2 regions of the Bacillus cereus group sp. RP37 genome follow, and region 1 is predicted to be linked to the other one. Evidence: riboswitches for the same ligand, from Rfam matches in the RefSeq annotation. Region 1 holds a riboswitch; the other holds the start of a gene.

Region 1 (3,442 bases):
CCTCTTTTGAAAGTTGTTACAATTCTAGTGACAAATGATATAATCTTTCCAGTATTTTGTAAAGAAAAAATTATGAATGGGGCTGACAAAATGAAAGTCGCATGTATTCAAATGGATATTGTCTTTGGAGATGTAGAAAAAAATATTGAGAACGCTAAAAGTAAAATAAGCGAAGCGATGAAGGAAAGACCAGATGTTATCGTCTTACCAGAACTATGGACAACAGGATATGATTTAACAAGACTTTCTGAAATTGCAGATAGGGATGGATTGCAAACGAAAGAAAAGCTGAAAGAATGGTCGAAGCAATATGGTGTACATATTGTCGGTGGGTCTATAGCGAAGCAAGCAGAGCAAGGTGTTACAAATACAATGTATGTAGTAAACAAGGAAGGAGAACTAGTCAATGAATATAGTAAAGTTCATTTATTTCAGCTTATGGATGAACATAAATATTTAATCGCTGGAAATAGTACAGGTGAATTTAAGCTAGATGATGTTGAGTGCGCCGGCACAATTTGTTATGACATTCGTTTCCCAGAGTGGATGCGTGTTCATACTGCTAAAGGTGCAAAGGTTTTATTTGTTGTAGCAGAATGGCCATTAGTTCGTTTAGCACATTGGCGTTTGTTATTGCAAGCAAGAGCAGTCGAAAATCAGTGTTATGTTGTTGCATGTAATAGGGCAGGAAAGGATCCGAATAATGAGTTTGCCGGTCATTCTTTAATTGTCGATCCTTGGGGCGAAGTTGTTGTGGAAGCGAATGAAGAAGAATCAATTTTATTTGGAGAGCTTACATTCGAGAAAATTAAAGAAGTACGCAAAGGAATTCCGGTTTTTGCAGATCGTCGTCCAGAATTATACAAATAAAATGTTGACAAGTGATTTTTATTCTTGGTATAGTCTTCAACATAAAGTTAAAAATTCAAAAAATTATACAACTCTTATCAAGAGCAGGTGGAGGGATTTGGCCCGATGAAGCCCAGCAACCGACCGTAATACCATTGTGAAATGGGGCGTTTATTTACGCCAAAAGGCACGGTGCTAATTCCAGCAGAAAGTTTACTTTCTGGCAGATAAGAGGGGAGAAGATAAACTTCAAACCTCTTTCTTAGTGGAAAGAGGTTTTTCTGTGTTAGAAAAACCTCTGAATTTAAAAGGGGGAGAAGACGATGGGATATTATTCATTAACTGAAAAAACAGCTATACAATATGCAAAAGAACACGGTTATTTTGAAAAGAAAGCAAATGTAGTTTGTCATGAAATTGGAGATGGAAATTTAAATTACGTGTTCAAATTAGATAATGGAGAGAAGTCTATTATATTAAAACAAGCATTGCCATATGCGAAAGTAGTTGGTGAGAGCTGGCCATTGTCTATAAAAAGAGCAACGATTGAAAGCAAGGCACTGCAAATCTTTGCGAAGTATGTACCAAATTATGTTCCGGTAGTGTACAGTCATGATGAAGAGTTAGCGGTAACAGTCATAGAAGACTTATCAAGGTTAACAATTACAAGAAGGGGATTGATAGGCGGAGAAGAGTACCCACTTTTATCTCAGCATATCGGTCGTTTTCTAGCACATGTTTTATTTTACACCTCAGATTTCGGTTTGCAGTCAGAAGAGAAAAGGGTACTAGAAGGTACATTTGTAAACCCAGACCTTTGTAAGATTACAGAAGATTTAGTGTTTACAGATCCGTTCGGTCATTACGATACGAATGATTATGAGCCGGAGTTACAACTAGCGGTTGATGAATTGTGGAGTGACAAAACTTTAAAGTTAAAAGTCGCGCAATATAAATATAAATTTTTAACGAGAAAAGAAGCGCTTATTCACGGTGATTTACATACTGGTAGTATTTTTTCATCACCTTCTGAAACGAAAGTGATTGATCCGGAATTTGCAACATATGGCCCATTTGGATTTGATCTTGGTCAATTTATTGCAAATCTATTATTAAATGCTCTATCTAGAGAAGAAGAACAGAGAAATTTGCTATTTTTCCATATAGAGAAGACGTGGAGTTATTTTGTAGAAACTTTTACGAGGTTATGGATTGGAGAAGGTGTAGAGGCATATACGAAAGAAAAGCAATGGCTACCAATTATTTTGCAAAATATTTTTACGGATGCTGTCGGATTTGCCGGATGTGAGCTTATCCGTAGAACAATTGGCTTAGCACATGTAGCTGATTTAGATGAAATAGCAAATAAAGAAGCGAGAATTCAAGCTAAGAAACAAGCGCTATCCTTAGGTAAAGAACTAATAAAATATGAATCTAAGAGTGCTGATATTCAACTGTTCCGAACATTATTTCAACAGACGGTTTCTGGAGGGATAAAAGCATGAGTACAATTGTTACTATTCCGAGGTCTGTCAGTTGGAAAGGGGATGCTATTGCAGTATTAAATCAAACAAAGTTGCCGCATAGCACAGAATATAACACATTAACGACGATTGAAGAGGTATGGAAGAGTATTGTCATGTTAGAAGTGGGAGGAGCACCTGCAATTGGAATTGTAGCTGCATTTGGCTTGGCGCTTGCATCCAAAAAATATAACACTGTACATATGGAAGAATTTCAAAAGAAGTTTAATAGAGATTGTAATTATTTAGGAACATCACGTCCGACAGCAGTCAATTTATTTTGGGCAATCGATCGTATGAGAGAATCTATTCAAGATATTACTACAATAAAAGAAGCACAAAAAATATTAGAAGAAGAAGCGCTTCTCATTCAGCAAGAAGATGAAGCGGTATGCCGGAGTATTGGAGAACATGCATTAACATGCTTTAAAGACGGGAATAATATTTTAACAATTTGTAACGCTGGCAGTATTGCAACTGCTAGATATGGTACTGCATTAGCACCGTTTTATATTGGGAAAGAAAAAGGTGTACATTTACATGCGTATGCGTGTGAAACGAGACCTGTTTTACAAGGCGGACGTTTAACGACCTGGGAATTAAAACAGGCAGCTATTGATGTAACACTTATTACAGATAATACGGCAGCGCATGCTATTCAAACGAAAGAAATAAACGCGATTATTGTAGGAGCGGACCGAATTGTTGCAAATGGAGATACAGCAAATAAAATCGGAACAATGAATTTAGCGATATTAGCAAAGTATTTCGATATCCCGTTCTACGTTGCAGCTCCGTTATCTACGTTTGATATTACGAAACAAACAGGTACAGAAATTGTTATTGAAGAAAGAGATGAAACAGAAGTTACGAAAATTTTTGGGAAACAAGTGGCGCCAATTGGAACTGATGTTTATAATCCTGCATTTGACGTAACACCGAATGAATTAATTACAGGTATTATTACTGAAAAAGGAATTATACGTGGGGATTATAAGCGAGAAATTGCATCATTGTTTGAAAAAACAAGCTAATACATAATAGCTTGTTTTTTTATGCCTAAATATGTT
Region 2 (3,442 bases), 700 kb from region 1:
GGGTATGCAGCACGAGTATTTTCTGTTAAAGTAGTATCGTTATAGTCTGCAATACGCGTTTGGTTATTAATGATAACGTTTTCTAAAACAGATCCAAATTTGATTGCATCGAAAATTTGTGGTTCTTTCTCGTGAGAAAGGTTTACACATTTTGCGTAGCAACCGCCTTCAATATTGAATACGCCGTTATCAGACCAACCATGCTCATCATCACCAATTAATTTACGGTTTGGATCAGCAGATAATGTTGTTTTACCTGTTCCAGATAAACCGAAGAATAGTGCTACGTCACCTTCTTCACCTACGTTTGCAGAGCAATGCATAGAAAGAATATCTTGTTCAGGTAGTAAGAAGTTCATAATAGAGAAGATTGATTTTTTCATTTCTCCAGCGTATTCTGTACCACCAATTAGTACGATACGTTTTTCGAATGAAACCATAATGAATGCTTCAGAGTTTGTACCGTCAACAGCTGGATCAGCTTTGAAATTCGGCGCAGAAACAATTGTGAACTCTGATTCATGAGTTGTTAATTCTTCTTCAGTTGGACGAATGAATAATTGATGTACAAATAAATTGTGCCATGCATATTCGTTAATAACTTGAATTGGTAGGCGGTAATTGCGGTCAGCGCCTGCAAATCCATTGAAGACGAATAACTCTTCTTTTTCTTTTAAGTATTCTAAAACTTTAGTATATAATTTATTAAAATGTTCTTCAGAAATCGGTTGATTCACAGCTCCCCAAGCAATTTTGTCAGCAACCGATGCTTCTTTCACAATAAATTTATCTTTAGGAGAACGTCCTGTATATTTTCCTGTTGAAGCAGAAACCGCACCAGTAGAAGTTAATTTCCCTTCATTTCGCATTAATACTTTTTCCACTAATTGCGGAACACTTAGTTGAATCTGTGCATTGCTTCCGTTCAATAATTCGTGTAAACCAATTTGGACATTCACAGTACTCATATTTATATACCATCCTTTTCATTTAATGAAATATTTCTCGTAATCCCCAACAAGAGTATAACACAATTATATAAATAATGTATACTATTTATTTCTATTTGTTTGTGTGAATACATTATTTCCTTATTAATAATTCACTTTAGGCGCATTGAGAAAAACTTTCAGGAAAATGTGAATATTAATTGACAAATGAATATCATTTCTTTAGTATAGGTTGGGACGGATACTCTCTTATCCCGAGCTGGCGGAGGGACAGGCCCGATGAAGCCCAGCAACCTCATTTGTAGTGGTAAATACAGGTGAATAGGTGCTAAAACCTGTGCGAGGCTAATGGTCTCGAACGATAAGAGCAAAGGGCAAAAAGCAGTATGCAAGTAGCAAATTAAACCTTTCCTCTATGTAAAGTAGGAAAGGTTTTTCTGTATGCTTGTGGGAGAATAAATGTATGTCGCAGTTTGTGGCAAATTAAGGATGAGTTCCGTACAATATATACAATTACTGTAGGGAGGTTTACCACATGACAAAAAAACGTCATCTGTTCACATCTGAGTCTGTAACTGAAGGACATCCAGATAAAATTTGTGACCAAATTTCTGATTCAATTTTAGATGCGATCTTATCAAAAGACGCAAATGCACGTGTAGCTTGTGAAACAACTGTAACAACTGGTTTAGTATTGGTAGCGGGGGAAATTACGACTTCTACTTACGTAGATATTCCAAAAATCGTTCGTGAAACAATTCAAGGCATTGGTTACACACGCGCAAAATACGGATTCGATGCAGAAACTTGTGCAGTTTTAACATCTATCGATGAGCAATCTGCTGACATCGCTATGGGTGTTGACCAAGCGCTAGAAGCACGCGAAGGTCAAATGACTGACGCTGAGATTGAGGCAATTGGTGCAGGAGACCAAGGTTTAATGTTTGGTTTCGCATGTAATGAGACACAAGAATTAATGCCACTTCCAATCTCGCTTGCTCACAAATTAGCTCGTCGTTTAACTGAAGTACGTAAAGATGACACATTATCATACTTACGTCCGGATGGAAAAACGCAAGTTACAGTTGAGTATGATGAAAATGGTAAACCTGTACGTGTAGATACAATTGTAATTTCTACACAGCATCATCCAGATGTTACATGGGAAGAAATCGATCGCGATTTAAAAGAGCATGTAATTAAGGCTGTAGTTCCAGCGGAATTAATGGATGGAGAAACGAAATTCTTCATTAACCCAACTGGCCGCTTCGTAATTGGTGGACCACAAGGTGATGCTGGTTTAACAGGACGTAAAATCATCGTTGATACTTACGGTGGATACGCTCGCCACGGTGGCGGTGCATTCTCTGGTAAAGATGCAACAAAAGTTGACCGCTCTGCAGCATATGCAGCTCGTTATGTTGCGAAAAATATCATAGCAGCTGGTCTTGCTGATAAAGCAGAAGTACAACTTGCATACGCAATCGGTGTAGCACAACCAGTATCAATTTCAGTTGATACATTTGGCACTTGTAAAGTATCTGAAGACGTATTAGTAGAACTAGTTCGTAACAACTTCGATCTTCGCCCAGCTGGTATTATTAAAATGCTAGACTTACGTCGCCCAATTTACAAACAAACAGCAGCGTACGGCCACTTCGGACGTACTGATGTAGATCTATCATGGGAACGTACAGACAAAGCTGCAACTTTAAAAGAGCAAGCTGGTCTATAATATATGAAAAAAAGCTTTGCGCGGTGAGCGCAAAGCTTTTTTTATTGCGCTTTACTTACAATTTGAATGCATGAGCCACAATACACTTCGCCGTCTAGCTCAATATACTTTTTCATATTCGTCATACCACTGGCCGGAAAGGGCATATGAATCCATGCTTTTTCATACGTTTGTATTTCTTTTTCACATGATTTACAAAGGATTTGTTTCTTACGGAACATAGATGATCACCCTTTCAGTTGACGTGCTTTACCAGCGCAAAAGGCACTGCTTAGTAAAAATAGTGTCGCGAATATAATGCTTACTAATGTAGCGTATGGGATTGCGCCTTTTAAGGAAAAGCCAACAGTAATGGAAGCGACGAATAAGAGGATGAATGTTGTTGTTAGTTTTTTATAAAGTTCCATAGTATTAGACCTCCGGCTTATTTTGTAGTGCAAGTTATAAAATTGAATTCTATTATGTAGAAAATATAGAGAGTAGTTAAAGATGTGAAGTCTAGGAAATGGTTTTTCATTTTCCTTTTTGTGGGTTAGTATACTTATATTGTATCATGATGCATCGTTGGCTTCATACATAATTGTGCAAAGATATATATGATAAAATGAAGAAAAGCCTTTAAGAAAGGAAAGATGAAAAATGAGCGTAACCGAACATAAAAAACAAGCACCAAAAGAAGTGCGTTGTAAGATCGTAACAATTTCCGATACACGTACGGAAGAGACAGATAAGAGCGGACAATTATTACATGAATTGT

What was found. Region 1 has a riboswitch for S-adenosylmethionine ahead of mtnK (S-methyl-5-thioribose kinase). Riboswitches for the same ligand answer to the same signal wherever they lie in the genome.
Positions count from the first base shown of each region.
Region 2: it holds a riboswitch for S-adenosylmethionine, as region 1 does, so the genes downstream of both, metK (methionine adenosyltransferase) here and mtnK (S-methyl-5-thioribose kinase) in region 1, are expected to answer to the same signal.

Region 1 is NZ_JARVHP010000001.1:1,382,750-1,386,191, forward strand. It holds gene QCI44_RS07440 (carbon-nitrogen family hydrolase) at 7-870, shown strand; SAM riboswitch class I at 942-1,083, shown strand; gene mtnK (S-methyl-5-thioribose kinase) at 1,173-2,354, shown strand; gene mtnA (S-methyl-5-thioribose-1-phosphate isomerase) at 2,351-3,406, shown strand.
Region 2 is NZ_JARVHP010000001.1:681,333-684,774, forward strand. It holds gene pckA (phosphoenolpyruvate carboxykinase (ATP)) at 1-968, opposite strand, end outside; SAM riboswitch class I at 1,197-1,318, shown strand; gene metK (methionine adenosyltransferase) at 1,486-2,685, shown strand; gene QCI44_RS03570 (hypothetical protein) at 2,727-2,906, opposite strand; gene QCI44_RS03575 (hypothetical protein) at 2,913-3,092, opposite strand; gene QCI44_RS03580 (MogA/MoaB family molybdenum cofactor biosynthesis protein) at 3,325-3,442, shown strand, end outside.